4 regions of the Halomonas sp. NYA30 genome follow, and region 2 is predicted to be linked to each of the others. Evidence: predicted binding sites of a transcription regulator. Region 2 holds the regulator's gene; each other region holds the start of a gene.

The links. Region 2 encodes FNR, which switches genes on or off when oxygen is low (the NO sensors DNR and NnrR bind a similar motif). Its sites were predicted from a motif close to TTGATNTANATCAA; they were not measured.
Region 1: the regulator FNR is predicted to act here: its motif matches at 2,548-2,561, upstream of ACWI0H_RS04195 (HAMP domain-containing protein).
Region 3: the regulator FNR is predicted to act here: its motif matches at 2,074-2,087, upstream of frdA (fumarate reductase (quinol) flavoprotein subunit).
Region 4: the regulator FNR is predicted to act here: its motif matches at 2,083-2,096, upstream of cyoA (ubiquinol oxidase subunit II).

What each region holds. Positions count from the first base shown of each region.
Region 1 is NZ_OZ334477.1:903,138-907,913, forward strand. Features, by position in the region: one part of gene ACWI0H_RS04180 (IS3 family transposase) at 1-234, shown strand, start outside; gene ACWI0H_RS04185 (DUF1330 domain-containing protein) at 284-580, opposite strand; gene ACWI0H_RS04190 (methyl-accepting chemotaxis protein) at 735-1,442, opposite strand; gene ACWI0H_RS04195 (HAMP domain-containing protein) at 1,485-2,393, opposite strand; gene ACWI0H_RS04200 (hypothetical protein) at 2,746-3,279, opposite strand; gene ACWI0H_RS04205 (PQQ-dependent sugar dehydrogenase) at 3,365-4,657, opposite strand; gene ACWI0H_RS04210 (DUF2231 domain-containing protein) at 4,654-4,776, opposite strand, start outside.
Region 2 is NZ_OZ334477.1:3,587,571-3,592,346, reverse strand. Features, by position in the region: gene ttcA (tRNA 2-thiocytidine(32) synthetase TtcA) at 1-693, shown strand, start outside; partial or broken gene ttcA (tRNA 2-thiocytidine(32) synthetase TtcA) at 899-1,606, shown strand; gene fnr (fumarate/nitrate reduction transcriptional regulator Fnr) at 1,599-2,342, opposite strand; gene hemN (oxygen-independent coproporphyrinogen III oxidase) at 2,446-3,885, opposite strand; gene ACWI0H_RS16665 (sulfite exporter TauE/SafE family protein) at 3,974-4,669, opposite strand; gene ccoS (cbb3-type cytochrome oxidase assembly protein CcoS) at 4,666-4,776, opposite strand, start outside.
Region 3 is NZ_OZ334477.1:4,062,333-4,067,108, reverse strand. Features, by position in the region: gene menH (2-succinyl-6-hydroxy-2,4-cyclohexadiene-1-carboxylate synthase) at 1-459, shown strand, start outside; gene ACWI0H_RS18875 (anion permease) at 468-1,937, opposite strand; gene frdA (fumarate reductase (quinol) flavoprotein subunit) at 2,195-3,982, shown strand; gene ACWI0H_RS18865 (succinate dehydrogenase/fumarate reductase iron-sulfur subunit) at 3,979-4,731, shown strand; gene ACWI0H_RS18860 (succinate dehydrogenase/fumarate reductase transmembrane subunit) at 4,745-4,776, shown strand, end outside.
Region 4 is NZ_OZ334477.1:1,040,714-1,045,489, forward strand. Features, by position in the region: gene ACWI0H_RS04775 (NupC/NupG family nucleoside CNT transporter) at 1-62, opposite strand, end outside; gene ACWI0H_RS04780 (outer membrane protein OmpK) at 99-944, opposite strand; gene ACWI0H_RS04785 (DeoR/GlpR family DNA-binding transcription regulator) at 1,255-2,022, shown strand; gene cyoA (ubiquinol oxidase subunit II) at 2,374-3,399, shown strand; gene cyoB (cytochrome o ubiquinol oxidase subunit I) at 3,403-4,776, shown strand, end outside.

The DNA.
Region 1 (4,776 bases), 1.9 Mb from region 2:
CAGTACGGTATCCAGTGCTCAATGACAGACGGTTATGACTGTTATCAAAACGCTCTCGCAGAACGTGTAAACGGAATATTGAAGACTGAATTTCTCTTGGTTCAGCCAGGAGATGTTTGTCAGGCGCGTACGATGGTGAATGAGTCCGTCGAGATATATAACAGTCAGCGGCCGCACCTAGCGCTGAAATACAAAACGCCCAATGCAGTGCACTGGGCGTTTGAGATGAAATAAGTGTCAATCTATTTTAGGACTAGACAGCTACGTGAAGCAAGAGGAATTTTTACGCCTCTTCAATCCCATCAACGATAAAGACGCGGTAGTCGGCGCCCTGGAAGCGGTGCTTACGAGCTTCCTGGTAAGCGGGGCTTTCATACCAAGCGCGGGCAGCGGCCATATCGGGGAAACGCAGAATCACGGCCCCTTCCATGGCGCTGCCTTCCAGCACTTCAAAATCACCGTAGAAGGCGAGGGGCTGCGGGTCGTGGCCTTCACGAGCGGCTTTCGCCTTTTCGCCGTAGCGTTCCATTTCCTGAGCGTCGTGGGTGTGTTCACGGGTCAGTACGACATAAGCTGGCATTCACTTCTCCTGATGTCATCGTTAAAAAACAGCTAGAGCATATCATTACCCAGTGATGGGGCCACATTGACTTTTCCCTCCAACCAAAAGAAAAGGGCGGCTTTAGCGGCCGCCCTTAAGGTTTGAATTCAGGTTCAAACGTTAAGCCGTGTAGTTAGAAGGTTTGCCAATCTGCCTCTAATTCAGTGTGTCCACGCTTTGTTAGCTGTTTTAGAAACGTTGGGGAGGCAGGTTTGTGTTGGATAGCCGTTGTATACGTTGCAATCGTAAATTTGGCGGTAATGTCTGCCAATTGCTTTGCTTGCTCTTCTAATGACGCTGCCGCACTACTGGATTCTTCTACCAACGCTGCGTTTTGCTGAGTGACTGAATCGATTTGCGAAATTGCTATGTTGACCTGATCAATACCGCGACTTTGCTCTTCGGATGCTTGTGTGATCTCTTCCATCAGCGAAGAGACTTTGCCAACATTTTCAGCTAACTCACGAATAGTGATGCCGCTTTTGGTCGCTTGAGCCGAACACTCTGTTGTTTTTGAACGACTCATCTCAAGCATTGAGCGGATTTGGCTGGCAGATTGTGAGCTTCGACTTGCCAGTTGGCGAACTTCGTTAGCCACCACGGCAAAGCCACGGCCTTGCTCACCAGCGCGAGCAGCCTCTACCGATGCATTTAACGCTAATAGGTTGGTTTGAAATGCTATTGAGTCGATTATGCTAACAATTTCGCTCATTTCAGCCGCTTTATCTTCAAGGTCACGCATCATGAGCAGCATTTGCTCTCCCTCTTTTGCAGAAGTGTGCGCGGTCGTGGCTGCATAAGAGGTTATTTTGTTTGCTTCGGAGGCATTATCGGCATTCATTTTCACTGTAGCTGTTAATTCGTCTAAGCTAGCAGCTGTCTCTTAAAGGGCAGATGCTTGTTCTTCTGTACGGGAAGAGAGATCTTGCGTTCCCAGTGAGATTTCATTAGTGCCCGTGAATAAGTTATCACTGTTCAATTTAAGCATTTGAACAATATCGGTTAGCTGCAACTGCATTGCTTGTAAACCTTGTAATAAAACACCTATTTCATTACGGCCGAGCTGCTGGATTCTTTGTGTCAAATCACCTTTAGCAATAGCGGTAAGGTGCTCAACCGTACTGTTAATAGGGTTAACGATGGCTCTGACAATAACCAGGCGGGCTAATGCTGTCATCGCTAACGCAAGGCCAATTATCAAAAAAGTTACCAAAAGTGTTAATTGACTATTTTCTTTATCATTTACTAATATTTCAGCGGTTCTTTCCTCGGTTAATTCAATGAAGTTACGAACGGCTGTCTGGAAGTCTCTTCTCAAACTCATTATTGGTAGCCATGCTTCATTTGCTGCGCTTAATGTAGTGGCTTGCAGTACTTTATCAAGTTGCAGGGTGTAAGCCTGATAGATTTGGTTGGCTTCTAAAGCTAGAGTTTCTCGCTGGCTTCCTGTAGGAGATATGATGGAATTAAATTCATCAATACGCCTCTGAGCTGCATCTAAAGAGGTTTCTGCCTCAAGCTTCCAGCGACTCACTTCACTATTGGCTTCATTATTTTCCCATGCTTTTAAGTATTCACGGGCGCCTGAATTGGCCTGGGCGAGGTTAGCTTCCGTGCGATTAATGGAATTCATTTGCACGACACCTACGTCGGCAATTTCATGCAGCGATTTTGAGCCGCTTTTGTTTATGACAATACTCAGCGCAGAAAGCAAGAGCATAAAAATAACCAAAGATCCCATAATAATAGTTAAGGTTTTTTTGATTGAGAGGTTATGTATGATCTTTCCCATTTCTAATCCCTTTTAGTAATTTTCATCGATTGTTAGGCGTTTTGGGTAATTCATTTTTAGTTTTAGGCTTCTTTTGATTGATGTGATTTTAAGCGATTTCGTAAACGCATATAATCGTCATATTGTGAAACAATGTCACAATTGCCCGAGGAAATTGACGAGGATCAAGATTTAATTGATAGCAGGCTACATAAGCGTGCAATACGCTTAGGCGGCTACCTGTTTGGCTAGTTATTGCCCGCTGCTTAGCTACCGTAAGGTTGAGGTAAACTATTAGGCACCACTACCGAGGAATGCTCGGTAGTTAATCAGAAGGGAAAGAGATACTTGCCAGAATGGGTAAGGCTGGGCGTCAATAATCTTGCGAGGGCATGGCGTCTTCTAATGTCGGCGCTGACTCTATCAACGCCACGGGCTCCAGTTGCTCGTTTTCCAGCGTTGCCAGGACAATCTCGTAACAATCGTCGATATGGCTGTTGCCCATGTACTTCATGGTGGCGAAGCTGATGCCGCCCGCGATAGCGCTGCCCAGGAAGGGCACATATCTAGACGCACTTTTTGCCGATATCCTGCCAGCCATCTTTTTGAACGTCATCATGAGCAGTTTACGGGTGATGTATTTACCCGCCATCTTGCTGCCGGTCGTTGAGATGGAGCTCATTACAAATAGCCGGGTCTCTGTATCCAGGCTCTCGATCTGTTCCGGCGATAAGCCAAATTGCTCGTTAATCTTCGGGATCAAGCGCAGCAATATAGCGACGTCAGAACCGATGTTCACACCGGGAATGGGGATAATGGCGGTGCCAGCAGAAAGACTTGAGCTCTTCGTTACCATCGAGCGACACGACTGTTTAACGGCTTCGAGCTCTTCCAGTGATCTGATCATATAAATCCCTTTTAAAACAAACGGAAAAAGCGGCAGCCTAAGTGGCTACCGCCTTCTTCACGCTATTGAATAATACAGAGTGCGGTTAATCATTGCCGTCATAGGTGACGCGCCACACGGCATTGGTCAGGTCATCGGCGATGATGAGGGCGCCGTCTGGGTCGATAGTGACACCGACGGGTCGACCGCGCGTTTGGTCGTCGCCGTTGAGAAACCCGGTAACGAAGTCAATCGGGTCGCCATTGGGTTCGCCGTTGCTGAAGGGCACAAACACGACTTTATAACCAACAGGGTCATTGCGGTTCCAGCTACCGTGCTCACCGATAAATACGCCTTCCGCGAACTCATCGCCCATCTCGGGTATGGAGAAGGCGAGGCCAAGCGGGGCTACGTGTGAACCCAGGCTGTAATCAGGGGCAATCGCCGACTCGACCTTTTCAGGGTCCTGTGGGCGAACGCGGGGGTCGACATTCTGGCCCCAATAGCTATACGGCCAGCCGTAGAAACCACCTTCCTGAACAGTCGTAAGGTAGTCAGGCACTAGGTCGGGGCCTAGCTCGTCGCGCTCGTTGACCACGGCCCATAGCTGGTCAGTGTCTGGCTGAATGGTCAGCGCGGTTGGGTTGCGTAGGCCGGTGGCATAAGGCCGATGCATGCCCGTTTCGGCATCAATTTCCCACACCTCGGCGCGGTTAACCTCCGCTGCCATGCCGCGTTCGGTGATATTGCTGTTGGAGCCAATACCCACGTACAAGAATTCACCGTCGGCGCTGGCGGTCATCGCTTTCGTCCAGTGGTGATTGATTTCAGCCGGTAGCTTGGTAAGCTCCTCCGGCGGCCCGCTGGCCTCGGTTTGGCCTTCTTCGTAGTCAAAGCGAACGACCGCATCTTGGTTGGCCACATAGAGATTGTTATCAACTAACGCCAGCCCGTAGGGCGCGTTGAGGTCTTCGGCAAACACCGACTGCTCGTAGTTGCCATCGCCATTTTCATCGCGCAGCAGGGTCAAGCGATTGCCGCTCTCAACAGTGGTGGTGCCCTGGCTTTTGATATATCCGGCAATGAAATCTTTCGGCTTCAACTGAGGCGCGTTGCCGCCGCTCCCTTCGGCCACCAGAATATCGCCGTTGGGTAGCACCAACGTTTGGCGCGGTATCTGAAGATCCGTCGCAATGGCGGTAATGGTGTAGCCGTCGGGAACGGTGGGTGATTGATCCCCCCATTCAGCGGGCTCGGGAATTGTCATGTCGGGCAAAAGCCCGCGTTGCGGTTCAGCTAGGTCAGGGTTTGGGCCGTACTGTTGTGCGTCTTGGGCGCTGGCGCTACCTGCCACCAAAAGCACCGAGAGAGGTGCAGCGTAGAGGCTGGGAAGCTTCATGACTTACCTCCGGTGCCTAGGCGAGAAAAACCGACCCACGTGGCTGTGCCGGCCAATAAAACAACAACGATGGAGAGGGCAAAGCCAGCAGGCATCATGGCCCAGGCGTCCCGCGCATG
Region 2 (4,776 bases):
GTAGCACCGATTAAGTTTGATGTGGTCGCTGTGAATCTCGACCAAAAACAACCCGGTTTTCCGGAGCATGTTCTTCCTGGCTTCTTCAAAAAGAATAATATTGATTATTATATTATAGATAAGGATACATATTCAATTGTTAAAGAGAAAACTCCTGAAGGGAAAACTACTTGTTCACTTTGTTCGAGACTTAGAAGGGGTTCTCTATATGGGTTTGCTGAGGAGATTGGGGCTACAAAAATAGCTCTTGGCCATCACATGGATGACATTGTAGAAACTCTTTTTTTGAATATGTTTTTTAACGGTAAGTTAAAGGCAATGCCTCCTAAGCTGCTAAGTGATGATCGCAGAAATATTGTAATAAGACCGCTTTCTTATTGTCGTGAGAAAGATATTGCTAAGCTGGCATCAATTGTAGAATTTCCAATTATTCCATGTAATCTTTGTGGTTCTCAGGAGAACTTACAAAGACAGAATATAAAAAACATGTTGGCAGGCTGGGAAAAACAAAAAGCGGGTTGTATTGAAAACATATTTAACGGTATCCAGAATGTAAGTCCAAGCCAACTAGCTGACTTAAATCTTTTCGATTTCCACAATCTCGATATCGACAGGTCTAGTAAAGTCATCTCGAACCATACTGGCAGTGTAGATGTTTCTTCGACCAATTTTATAGAAGCAATCAACCTATGATTTTGTAAAGAATACATTGGTGTATCTGGGCTGTCTTTGGTTATATTTTGATCAACTGCATTTGCTTAAAGCTTTTTTTTACAAAAAATGAATTTTTTGTATGGCTTGTGTTTGTTTTCTTTAGAAGAAAGAAAATTAAGTGACTGTATTGTAATGCTTTACTCACTCACTCACTCTTCCTCTTTTAAAAAAATTTGGCATATAAGGCAAGGACAGCTATACGATGCTGGAGATTTTGCGCAACTTGCAGCGCAACGCGCCGGTCAATTTCTCACTGGTAGCGGTCAATCTGGATCAAAAACAGCCCGGTTTTCCCGAGCATGTGCTGCCTGCGTATCTGGATAAGCAGGGCGTGGAATATCACATTGTCGAGCGTGATACTTATTCGGTGGTGAAAGAAAAAACGCCAGAAGGTAAAACGACTTGCGCGCTCTGTTCACGCCTGCGCCGCGGTTCGCTGTATGGCTTTGCCGAAGAGATTGGCGCCAATAAAATTGCCCTGGGCCACCACCGTGAAGACATCCTTGAAACCCTGTTTCTCAATATGTTCTTTGGCGGCAACTTAAAAGCGATGCCGCCTAAGCTACTTTCTGATGATGGTAAAAATATCGTCATTCGGCCGTTGGCTTACTGTAAAGAGGCGGATATTGCCGAGTTTTCACGGCTGATGGAATTCCCGATTATTCCCTGCAATCTATGCGGTTCGCAGCCCAATATGCAGCGTCAGGTCGTCAAAGAGATGCTCGCCGAGTGGGACAAAAAATTCCCCGGTCGCCTGGAAAGCATGTTTAAAGCCGTTACCAATATTGCGCCTTCCCAGCTAGCGGATCGCAATCTCTTTGATTTTGAAGGGCTAGAAGCCAAACAGGCAGAACTACTGGCCGGGCGTATCCAGGCATTTAACGTCAGCTAGCGTTTTGCTCCTCTTCGGCGAGGGTGATTAAGCGCTGCATATCAAGAATATTGACCTCTCGCCCGGATACCGCCACTACGCTCTGCTGCTGGAAGCGGCTTAAAATCCGGCTGACGGTTTCCACCGCTAAACCCAAATAGTTGCCGATATCGGCCCTGGGCATGGAAAGGCGGAAACTGTAGGGCGAGTAGCCACGGCGACGAAAACGATCTGAAAGCGTGATTAAAAAGCTCGCCAGCCGCTGGTCGGCGGTTTTACGTGACAGCAGGCGCATCATGCGCCGGTCGTCGCGCAACTCTTTGCTCATGCTGCGATACAGCTGGCCACGCAGTTCGGGCAACTCCTCAGAGAGTGAGTCCAAGCGATCAAAGGGAATCTCGCAAACGGTGGTCGTTTCCAGGGCAATTACACTCCCTGGGTAGTGCTCTTCATCGATCCCGTCCAACCCCACTAGTTCGCTGGGGAGGTAGAAATTGGTCAGTTGTTCGCTGCCGTTTCCCTCTGATGTGACTTGTTTCAAACTGCCCGAACGTACCGCATAAACGCTGGTAAAAGTATCGCCTTGGCGAAATAGTGGCTCGCCTTTTTTCAGCGGTGCGCGACGACGAATAATGGCATCGAACTGGCCCATATCGTCTATCTCAAGGGCAAGTGGCAAGCATAGTGAGCTCAAGCTGCAGGTTTGGCAGCGAGCTTCATGGAGTAGCGAGCGTCGGCGGCTCATGGGTTCCAACATGCATAACTCCTTGAGTAGCGTCGTGAGTGGCAGGTAATCATTACGCCGTGCTGAGGTAGGCTTCTCTTAGTATGGAAGCTTCATTTCGTTAGCGATAGCTTGTTTACACAATCTTTGAGTAGTGCTTGCCTGATTGCTGCGGCAGGTGAGCATCAAACGCCATGGCTAAGTGACGAATCAGCAGCCGTCCCATGGGCGTCGCGCTAAGCTGGTCGCCGCTGCGCGTCAGCAGGCCATCTCGCTCGGCGCCCTGTAAGTGCTCAAGCGCTTGCGCAAAGTAACGCGGGGCATCAATGTTCCAGCGTTGATCGATGGCGGCCAGATCAATGCGCATATCACACATTAGTCGCTCAATAACGTCCCGGCGGATCAGGTCATCGTCACTTAAGCGCAGCCCACGTACGGTTGCCAATTGGCCTTGATCCAGCGCTGCTTCATAGCGGGCCAGATCGCTAGGGTTCTGTGCATAGACGTCATCGACGCGAGAAATCGCCGACACGCCAAGCCCGATTAAGTCGCACTGGGCGTGACTGGAGTAGCCTTGAAAGTTGCGCTGGAGCGAGCCTTCGCGCTGGGCGATCGCCAAGCTGTCATCAGGACGAGCAAAGTGATCCATGCCGATGTGCACATAACCGGCCGCGGTGAGCATCTCAATCGTGGTGCGCAGAATCGCCAGCTTCTCTTCGCTGCCCGGCAGGTCATCGATGTTAATCCGCCGCTGGGGGGCAAAGCGCTCGGGCATGTGGGCGTAGTTAAACACAGAAAGCCGTGCGGGATTTAACTCGATCACTTGGCGCAAGGTGTCTGCAAAGCTTTTTTCAGTCTGAAAGGGCAAGCCGTATATTAAATCGAGATTGAGCGAACGAAAGCCCAGCCGGTGTGCTTCATCCATCAGCGTCTCGGTGAGTACCCGTGGCTGAATACGGTTAATGGCTTTCTGCACCAGCGGGCTTAAGTCCTGCACGCCTAAACTGATGCGATTGAAACCGAGCGACTGCAGGTGGCGCAGCGTAAATACGTCCGCTTCGCGTGGGTCGATTTCAATCGCGTAATCGCGATCAGACGCGGACGAGAGACCAAAGCGCGCGTCCAGGCGATCAATCAAGTCGCCCATCTGGTTCAAGTTAAGAAACGTCGGTGTTCCGCCACCCCAGTGCAACTGCTTCACCGGTCGTGTGGTATCCAGGTGGCGAGCGGTCAGCACCATTTCACGGTCAAGCCGGGATAGGTACGGCTCGGCCAGGGCGGTGTTCTTGGTGGCGATTTTATTACACGCGCAGTAAAAGCAAATTTTGCGGCAGAAGGGGATATGCACATACAGCGAAAGAGGACGTTGGCTGGCATTGCTGCGCTCTAACGCCTGAGTCAAATCGCTCGGGGTAAATTGGTCGTGAAACGACAACGCCGTGGGGTAGGACGTATAGCGCGGGCCGCTGGTGTCGTAACGGCGCAGCAAGGCTTCATCCCATTTTTTCTGCTCCGGTGCTGCCCCGGCCATGGTTGAAGTCATCGTAGAAGAAGCCGCGAGGGCATGAACGGGCATGAAGTGACGCTCCGGCGTTAAAAGTGGCGTTAAAGCTTTGATGCCAGCCTAACGCGCGGCGCCGATATAAATATTGAGCCATGTCATGTTAATGAAGGTTGTGTGCTGTGAGTGTCCACAGCTGCCACAGCGCAAAAGCAATGATCGTCAGCGCGGCCACGCTGCGCGTTGCCGGGTGACGAATCAGGTGGCTTAACTGGCGCGCGGCAAGCCCGGTGGCCAGCAGCGCAGGTAGCGTGCCCAGTCCAAAGGCGCCCATCAATAGTGCGCCCTGGAGCGGGTCGGCAATTGCTAAGCTCCAGGCCAGCATGGAGTAGACCAGCCCACAGGGCAGCCAACCCCATATCGCCCCCAGCGCAAAGGCTTGGGGTAAATGAACTACGGGCATTAAACGTCGCCCTACCGGCTCGATAAAGCGCCATAGGCGGCGGCCTATCGCTTCAACTTTAAGCAGCCCTTTCCACCAATTGGCGATATACAGCGCCATCAGGATCAGCATCAGCGCCGCAAACACTTGTAGCAGCATTCGCGCCGTGGCAGAGAGGGAAAATAGCGTGCCTAGTAGGGCTACCAGCGCGCCTGCGCTCATGTAGCTAGTGATGCGACCTGCGTTATAGCTGAGCAGCAAGCCACCCATACGCGCCGGATGACGCATGCTGGGGGGTACTGCAAAAGTGAGCGCGCTCATAATGCCACCACACATGCCAATGCAATGGGCGCCGCCCATCAAACCAAACACGAACGCCGCCAGCAGTGGCGGCAGGTCAAGGCCGGTTGGATTCATGGCCGGGGCTCTTGGTCGTCGGGTGAGTGTGTGTCGGAGGGGGCAGCAGGGCGGTGCTTGGTCTGCTGCCGCTGGCGTCGCTGTTCGGGGTTGAGGTCATTCTCATC
Region 3 (4,776 bases), 470 kb from region 2:
CTCTGGTTGGAAAGCGCCCATCCAGGGCTGGCTGCCAGCGAGCGACCCGCCCGCATTGCCCATGATGAACGCTGGGCAACACGTTTCGAGCAGGAACCAATGGAGGGGGTACTGACTGACTGGTACCAACAACCGGTGTTTTCCGACCTAACCGAGGCCCAGCGTTGTCGGCAGATTCAACGCCGTCTTGCTAATCATGGGCCATCTGTCGCGAATATGCTGCGTGCAACGTCACTCGGCAAGCAACCATCGCAATGGGCGTGGCTGGCAAATACGTCGCTACCGGTCAGCTATTTTTCGGGTCTGCAGGATGCCAAGTTCCACACGCTGGCTACTCGTCTAAAAACGATGGCCCCCCGCCTGCGCCAGATCACGCTGGAAGGGGGCCACAATCTTCATGCTGAACAGCCTGGTGAAATCTCACAACAGCTCAACGCTTGGTATCAAACGTTTGGCTAAACCACGGGTCAGCTGATCACCATTAACCAGGGTAGGCCGATCACCAGCCAAGCCACTAGAAATAGCAACCCAAAGATTGCCCCCAGCCGCCAGAAGAGTGCGCTGGGCAGATAGCCACTGCCGTAGTAGACGGGGCTTGGGCCCGTGCCGTAGGGAGTGAGAATGCCCATAAAGCCCAGCGTGGGAAGTAGCAGCAGAACAAACATCTGCATATCCAACCCGGCAATCCCCGACGCTGCTGCAAGAATCACCGGCAGCAGGGCGGTAACGTGCGCTGTCACGCTGGCGAAGAAATAGTGCAGTAGATAGAAGATGGCTACCAGTGCCACCATGGCCATCAGCGGGTCGAAGTGACTGATCTGCCCGCCGACCACATTGCCAAACCAATTAACGAAACCCACTAGGCTCAGCCCACCTGCTAGTGCTACCAAGGTTGCAAACCATACAAAGGTATTCCAGGCGGCATGGTTATCGAGAATATCTTTCCAACTCACGATGCCCACTAACAGCATCCCGCAGATGACCAATAAACCCACCAGTGACCCAGAGATAACACTGCCCGCAAAAATCCATAGCAATAGGGCAGTGACCACCATCATGACCAGTATTATTTCATTACGGGTCAGTGCTCCCAGCTTGGTTAACTCCTTTCCAGCCCAATCGGAAATTTCATTACCCGCTTTCACCTCGGGGGCGCATAGCCAATAACTCAGTAGCGGCACCAGTAAAAGCAGCAGAATGCCCACCGGCACGACGGCCATGAACCACTGCCCCCAGTTGATACGGATACCGGTGGTGCTTTCAGTTAGTGCGATAGCCAATAGGTTGGGCGCCAACGCGGTCAAAAATAGTGAGCTTGTCACACAGGTAGACGCGAGCGCCGTCCACATAAGAAAACTGCCCATGCGCTTCATGCTGGGATCATTAGGGTGGGAGTCGTAAAGCGGTGGCAGGTTACGAATTACCGGGTAGATGGTACCCGCACTACGCGCCGTATTAGAGGGCGTAAAGGGCGCCAGAATGCCATCGGCAATCATTACCGCGTAGCCCAGGGTTAAGGTGCGTTTACCCATTGCCTTGACCAGCCAGAGTGATATCCGCCTGCCCAAGCCGGTTTTTTCATAGCCCAGGGCAAACATAAAGGCGCCAAAAATTAGCCAGACGGTGGAGTTGGTAAAGCCCGACACGGCCCATGAGAATGCTTGGTTGGCGGCATTAAAGCCGCCAGTTGCCAGTTGCTCCGGAGAGAACAGCACCCACCGCGAAAGCAGTGCCACCAGCGTAACGCCGACCAGCCCCACCACCGCACCGGGCAAGGGTTCGAGAATCAAGCCAACGACACAGCCGAGAAAAATGGCGAAGAAGTACCACGCATGGGGCGCAAGCCCCGGTGGAGTGGGGATCAGCGCGACAATAATAGCGACTGCTAACGGCGCTAGCAGTTTCCATCGCGGTGAGGGTTGGGCATTGGTTGTCATGCGGCACCTCTCTTCAGTGTTTAGCGTATTTACTTTTGTCGCTTGGTGGGCAGCTATCTGCCTGACAGTAATTGCCCTGAAGAGTAAGCGGTGTGGGATTAAGGTAAAAGCAACGATAACTTAATTTTCACCTTCCTTGACGTACGTCAATACTCCTTTCGAGTAATAATCGCGGCCTGCCAGGGGTATGGTAATTTGAAAATAAGAAGGCGCCGCAGAGTATCGCCATTACGACCTGACTAACGGAAGGAAGCGTCATGCAACAGCGAGATTTCGATATCGTTATTGTGGGTGGAGGAGGGGCAGGCCTACGCGCTGCCATTGGCGCGGCCGAGCAGGCCAAGGAGCAGGGTACTCCCCAGCGTATTGCACTGCTCTCCAAGGTATACCCCATGCGCTCTCATACCGTGGCCGCCGAAGGTGGCGCCGCCGCCGTCACCAGTGCCGAGGATTCCCATCAGGCCCACTTTGACGACACAGTGTCAGGCGGGGATTGGCTGGTTGAACAAGGCGTCGTTGATTACTTTGTCCACCACGCTTATCAAGAATTGGTACAGATGGAGCGCTGGGGTTGCCCCTGGAGCCGGAAAGACGATGGTCAAGTGCAGGTGCGCCGCTTTGGCGGCATGAAAACCGCCCGGACTTGGTTTGCGGCCGACAAAACCGGCTTCCATATGCTGCATACGCTGTTTCAAACTTCGCTGAAGTACCCAGAGATCGAGCGCTTTGATGAGTTCTTTGTGCTCGATCTGGCGGTACACGAAGGTGCCGTGATTGGCGTGATTGCCTTGCAGATAGCCACTGGTGAACTGACCCTGCTGCGCGCTAAAGCGGTGATTCTCGCTACCGGTGGCGCTGGGCGCCTTTTCCGCTTCAATACCAACGCGGGCATTGTCACCGGCGACGGTATGGCGATGGCCTACCGTCACGGCGTGGCACTGCGGGATATGGAATTTGTGCAATACCACCCCACAGGCCTGCCCGGTTCTGGCATTTTAATTACCGAAGCGTGCCGGGGCGAAGGGGGTATTTTGCTCAATAAAGATGGCTATCGCTATCTGCAGGATTACGGCCTAGGCCCGGAAACACCGTTGGGTAAGCCGGAAAACAAGTACATGGAGCTGGGGCCTCGGGACAAACTTTCCCAGGCCTTTTGGCAGGAACAGCAGGCGGGCCGCACCGGCAAGTTTGGCGACAGCGATGTGGTCTATCTCGATCTGCGTCACCTGGGTGAGAAATATATCTTAGAGCGTTTGCCGTTTATCTGCGAGCTGGCCAAAGCCTATATCAACGTTGATCCGGTGAAAGAGCCGATTCCCATTCGCCCAGCGGTTCACTACACCATGGGCGGGATCGAAACCGACCCTCAGTGCGAAACCTCGATTGCCGGGCTATACGCCGCCGGGGAGTGTGCTTCCGTCGGTTTACATGGGGCCAACCGGCTGGGTTCCAACTCGCTTACCGAGCTACTGGTGTTTGGCCGCTTGGCCGGTGAGCAAGCAAGTCAACGTGCAGCGCAAACCGAGTGGGCCGATATGCGCTTGCTGGAAGCTCAGGGTGACCGTCAGCAAGCCAAGCTACTGCGCCTCTGTGACGGAACCGGCAGTGGGGAGAACTGGGTAGAACTCAAGCACGCCATGGTGCAGGCTATGGAGAGCGGCTGCGGTATTTATCGCACTGAAAAGGGCATGCAGGAATCGCTTGATACCATGCGTCAACTGCGTGCGCGCTTTAACAAGGTTCGCGTAAACGATACCAGCAAGATCTTCAACACCGAGCTACTGGAGTGCCTGGAGTTTGAGTGTGGCCTGGATATTGCCGAAGCTTCTTGCTTAAGTGCACTGGAGCGGCGTGAATCCCGCGGTGCTCATCAGCGCCTGGATGAAGGCATGCAGAAACGCGACGATGTTAATTACCTCAAGCACAGCCAGGTGTTCTATCAAGGCGATGCCCATGCCGAGTTGCACTGGCAGGAGGTCGATGTGCGGTTTTCCGCACCGGCTGAGCGGGCCTATGGCGATGCGGGCAAGGGGGGCAAGATATGAACACCCAGCAGATCAGCACCAAACAAGTCAGCGTCAAACGCTATCTGCCAGACAGCTCGGCTGAACCCTATTGGCAGCAGTACGAGTTACCGGTGGACGACAGTACCTCGCTACTGGATGCCCTCAACCATATCAAAGAGCAGCTCGATAGCACGCTGAGCTACCGCTGGTCGTGCCGTATGGCGATTTGCGGCTCCTGCGGGGTCATGGTTAACGGCATTCCCAAGCTCGGCTGCAAAACTTTTTTGCGTGATTATGACGGTGATATCCGCATCGAGCCGCTATCCCACTTCCCCGTACAGCGGGATCTGGTGGTGGATATGGAAATATTCCTTGAGCACTTGGCCGCGGTTAAGCCCTATTTGATCGATGACAATCCGGTGAAATCTTACGACCCCCAGGCGCCGGAAACCTATCAGCAGTCGCCCGAACAGCTCGCCCGCTACAAGCAGTTCGCTAACTGCATTAATTGTGGCCTTTGCTACTCGGCTTGCCCGCAGTTTGGACTTAATCCTGAGTTCCTTGGCCCGGCGGCACTAACGCTGGCCCACCGTTACAACCTGGATAGCCGCGACCACGGCAAGAAACAGCGCATGGCGGAGCTCAATCGCCACGAAGGGGTGTGGAGCTGCACCTTTGTGGGCTTTTGCTCCAAGGTGTGCCCCAAGCACGTCGATCCGGCCGCTGCGGTGAATCAGGGGAAGGTCGAGGCTGCCAAACACACGCTTATTGCGCTGTTTAAAGGTTAGGGGAGGAGAAGTCGTGGATAAATTATCGTCGCAACGCCTGCCGCC
Region 4 (4,776 bases), 2.1 Mb from region 2:
GAGAAAATCAGGGCAATGGCCACCAGGGTGACCATACCCACCAAGCTCATAAGGAGTGTCATAAGGGGATCCTTCGAGTCTGCGCGAACGTGCCGCGCTTATAGTAAGTTGAGCTTGACGGAGTAGATCATCGCATTCTGATAATTATTGGGCGTGCCCAACTTATTGTCAGAGTAGCGGTACTGAATACCGGTGGTGATCAAGTCGCTCGGATGCCACCACAGGCTCAGTGCACCGTTGGTGCCCACACTGCCTGCTGTGCCGTTCACGTAATTTTCATCCAGATACTCGTCATCGCGGCCAAAGGTCTGCTCATGCCAGTTAGTCACGCTGAAGTTCTGGTCGAGCGCAGCGAAATCATAACCCGCGACCCAGCCAGCCATAAAGCCGTTCATGCCGCTGTAGCTGTTACTTTGCACCCGCGCGGCACCAATGAATGGCTTGAACCATAAACCATTATCAAAAGTAGTGCGGTAACCCAGGCCCAAAATTTGATCCTGCTCGCGGCTTTCAAAGCCGTAATCACGGAAGTCGTAAAGGTGAGCGTAAATAGACAGCGGGCTGTCGCCCAGGTAAATGTGCGAGGTTATTTTACCCGCGGTGCGGAAGTTGTCTTTGCCACCACTGGATTCATCGAATTGATCGTTGGTGGGGTTCTCGAAATCAAAGAAACCGTAGAATTCGCCCCAGCTAAAGCCAGCGCCGCCTTCAATTTCGAGAAACATAAAGTCGCTTTTCGCCGCGTTAGGGGCGGTGCGTGCTTCGGTGCCGTTCGACCAATCGAGATAGTTGACCGAGACATTGGCAAACGACCACAGCCGGTCAAGCGGATGGGGCTGAGCGTCATCTGCCAATGCTGGAGTGACGAGGGCGGTACTTGTCAGTAAGGCGCCAGCACTAAGGGTGACAAGCGATGAAGAGCGAGTGTGTTTTCGAGCAGTCATGTAAGCCTCAACGGGGGTTGTCGCGGAGCCATTTGAGTGTGGCTATCCGTGGTTATAGTCGTGCGGGCTGGCGTGAATGTTAAAATTATAACATTTAGTGTTATTTTTCTAACGTTGATTTGCAAGTGTTGTCACATCAACGCTATTTAAATGTCATATAACTACCGTAAGCATCACGAATAGCGTTAATGGTCGTTGTCGCAGTGGAAATTCCGTCGCTGCTCGCTCAGCATAGAAAGAAATAAGAGGCAACATGAAGGCTTATGTTGCGCTAATCACAACAAGAGGGGTTGTTAAGGAGATGCCCACCATGAATGGCCGCAGCGCTCAGCGCCTTGCCAAACTTCAGGAAGCGCTAGCCAGTGGCGGCACTCTTCATCTGCGCGATGCTGCAGAGCTTTGTGATGTATCGGAGATGACCATCCGGCGCGATCTCACCACCCAGCCTACTGCGATGAGCCTGCTGGGCGGGCACTTGGTAATGGCGAATTACCCCGGGGTCACACCGATATATGACTTAACCGAGCAGCAGGCTAGCCACTATCAGGCGAAGTATCGGCTCTGTCAGCGAGTACTCGCCTTTATTGAAGAGGGCGATACACTGTTTATTGACTGTGGCTCGACGCTGATTCCGTTGCTGAGTCAGTTAAGTCATTTCCGTGAACTAACGGTGGTGACCTATGCGCTCAACGTCGCCAATGCCGTTGCCGCCTTGCCTAACGTACGCCTTGTACTACTGGGCGGGCTGTTTTATGCCGCTTCACAATCATTTGGCAGCGACAATATGGCCGCCGCCATCGAGCGATTGGGTATCAACAAAGCGTTGATTTCCGCGGCGGGGGTGGACTTGGAGCGAGGCGTAAGCTGCTTCCACTTTCACGAAGTCGCGCCTAAACAAGCCGCCATTGCCACCGCTATGCAGCGCTTGCTGGTAGTGGATGCCAGCAAGTTTGGCGTGGTGCGACCGGCTTATTTCGCAGCCCTAGACGATTTTGATGTGGTGGTTACTGACGAAGAGGGCGCGCCGCAACTGCTAGAGGGGCATGGCCGCGAGGTGCCAGTGGTAACCGTTGCGTAGAAATGTTTCGCTTCTCTATAGCCGTCAATAGCTTGGGTGCGGCAATGCGCCACTTCTTTCGTGATCTCGATCAATAGAAAATACTTTCGTCTTACCTGCTGTCGCTTTTAAAGCCCTGCTGTCGCTTTTAAAGCATAGGCGAGCAAGACCCGCCGCTATTCCTACGTGGCGGCGCATATTTTTCCCGGAACAGTGACGCTCAACGCACCACGCACAGGTTTGTGAGGATGCTCCCACGAGCATGTTTTGGGAAGAGTATGGGGTAATAGTTAGCCTGCTATTTATCATGACCGCAGGGCTGGCTAGTGTGTTTTAAACCCTAACTTTTAACACCTTGGACGAGATCACACCATGCAACGACGCTCACTATGGCGCAGGCGAGGCACGTTAGTGCTCCTTGCGCTGTGCCTGTTTCTAGCAGGCTGTAGTTCAGCGCTATTAGACCCCAAAGGGCAGGTTGGCGCAGAGCAGCGGACGCTGATTCTGACCGCTTTTGGCCTGATGTTGATTGTAGTTATTCCCGTTATTGTGATGACGCTGCTGTTCGGCTGGCGCTATCGGCGTAGTAATAGCGGGGCTAAGTACCTTCCCGATTGGGCGCACTCCAACGCGATTGAAGCGGTGATCTGGATCGTGCCTTGCGCGATTATCGCGGTGCTGGCGCTGTTGACCTATAAAACGTCCCACAGCCTGGATCCCCACAAACCGCTGGAAAGCGACGTGGAGCCGATCGAAATTCAGGCCGTATCGCTGGACTGGAAATGGCTGTTTATCTATCCCGAGCAGGGCGTGGCCAGCGTTAATGAAGTGGCCTTTCCCGTCGATACCCCCGTGCGCTTCCGTGTTAGCTCAGGTTCGGTAATGAATGCTTTCTTCATTCCCCATCTTGGCAGCCAAATCTACGCCATGGCGGGCATGGATAACGATGTCCATCTGATTGCCGATGAAAAGGGCAGCTATCCAGGTCGCTCTACCAACTACAGTGGCGCGGGCTTCTCGGGCATGACGTTTGAAGCCAAAGTGACGACCCCCGGCGAGTTTGATGACTGGGTTGAAACCGTGCGCGGTGCCTCTGAAACGCTGACCTACCCAGAAGGCTACGAAGCCCTGGCGGAGCCTAGCGAATCGCACCCAGTGGAGTACTTCTCGGCTATTTCACCAGCGCTATACGAAAGCATTTTGAAAAGCTTTCACACCGGCGGTGAACACGAGATGGGCGGCGATCATCAGTTGAGCAGCGACCATGCTGATTCTTCTGATGGCGATAACGCACCTAACACCCATCAAGCGGCCGACTCTGGCCACGACACCAACAACCATGCTAGTCAGGATCATGCCATGCGCAGCCATCCCACTAGCGTTGAAGCAGGGGGTTAAGCCGTGTTTGGAAAACTCAGTTTAGAGTCAATTCCCTACCACGAACCGATCATTATGGTCGTCGCGGCCTTCATGGCCATTGGGGGGATCGCGCTGTTAGGCGCGTTAACGTATTACCGTAAATGGAGCTGGCTGTGGAACGAGTGGTTTACCTCCGTTGACCACAAAAAGCTCGGCATTATGTACTTCATCGTTGCTCTGGTCATGCTACTGCGTGGCTTCTCGGATGCGATTATGATGCGAACCCAGCAGGCGATGGCCGCCGGGGGCGCCGCGGGTTATTTACCGCCCGAACACTACGATCAGATCTTCACCGCCCACGGCGTGATCATGATCTTCTTTGTCGCTATGCCCATGGTCATCGGTTTGATGAACTTGGTGGTGCCGCTGCAAATAGGCGCCCGCGACGTCGCTTTTCCCTTCCTGAATAACCTGAGTTTCTGGCTGTTTGCCGTCGCCGCGATCTTGGTCAATATCTCGCTGGTGGTGGGGGAGTTCGCCAAAACCGGCTGGCTGGCTTACGCGCCCTTATCGGGGATCGAGTTCAGTCCCGGGGTGGGGGTCGATTACTGGATATGGGCATTACAGATATCCGGGATAGGGACGACGCTCACCGGTATCAACTTCTTCGTGACGATTCTGAAGATGCGCACCAAAGGCATGACCATGTTCCGCATGCCGATCTTCACCTGGACATCGCTGTGCGCCAACGTGTTGATCATCGCCTCGTTCCCTATTTTGACCGCCACCATTGCGCTGCTGACGCTGGATCGCTACTTAGGCATGCACTTCTTCACCAATGATTTTGGCGGCAACATGATGATGTACGTCAACCTCATTTGGGCGTGGGGCCATCCGGAAGTTTATATCCTGATTCTGCCCGCCTTCGGCGTGTTCTCGGAAGTCATTTCGACGTTTGCCCGTAAGCGGCTGTTTGGTTACATGACCATGGTATGGGCGACGATTGCGATTACGCTGCTGTCGTTTATCGTCTGGCTGCACCACTTCTTCACCATGGGGGCGGGCGCTAATGTTAATGCCTTCTTCGGCATTATGACGATGATCATTGCCATCCCCACTGGGGTGAAAGTCTTCAACTGGCTGTTCACGATGTTCCGTGGCAGTTTGGAACTGACGTCGCCGGTACTCTGGACCCTGGGCTTTATTATCACCTTTACGCTGGGCGGTATGACCGGTGTGATGCTGGCCGTGCCAGCCGCCAACTTCGTGCTGCATAACAGCCTGTTTGTTATCGCTCACTTCCACAACGTCATTATTGGCGGCGTGGTGTTCGGCATGATGGCGGGCCTGACCTTCTGGTTCCCCAAAGCGTTTGGCTTCACGCTGAGCGAAAAATGGGGCAAGCGTTCATTCTGG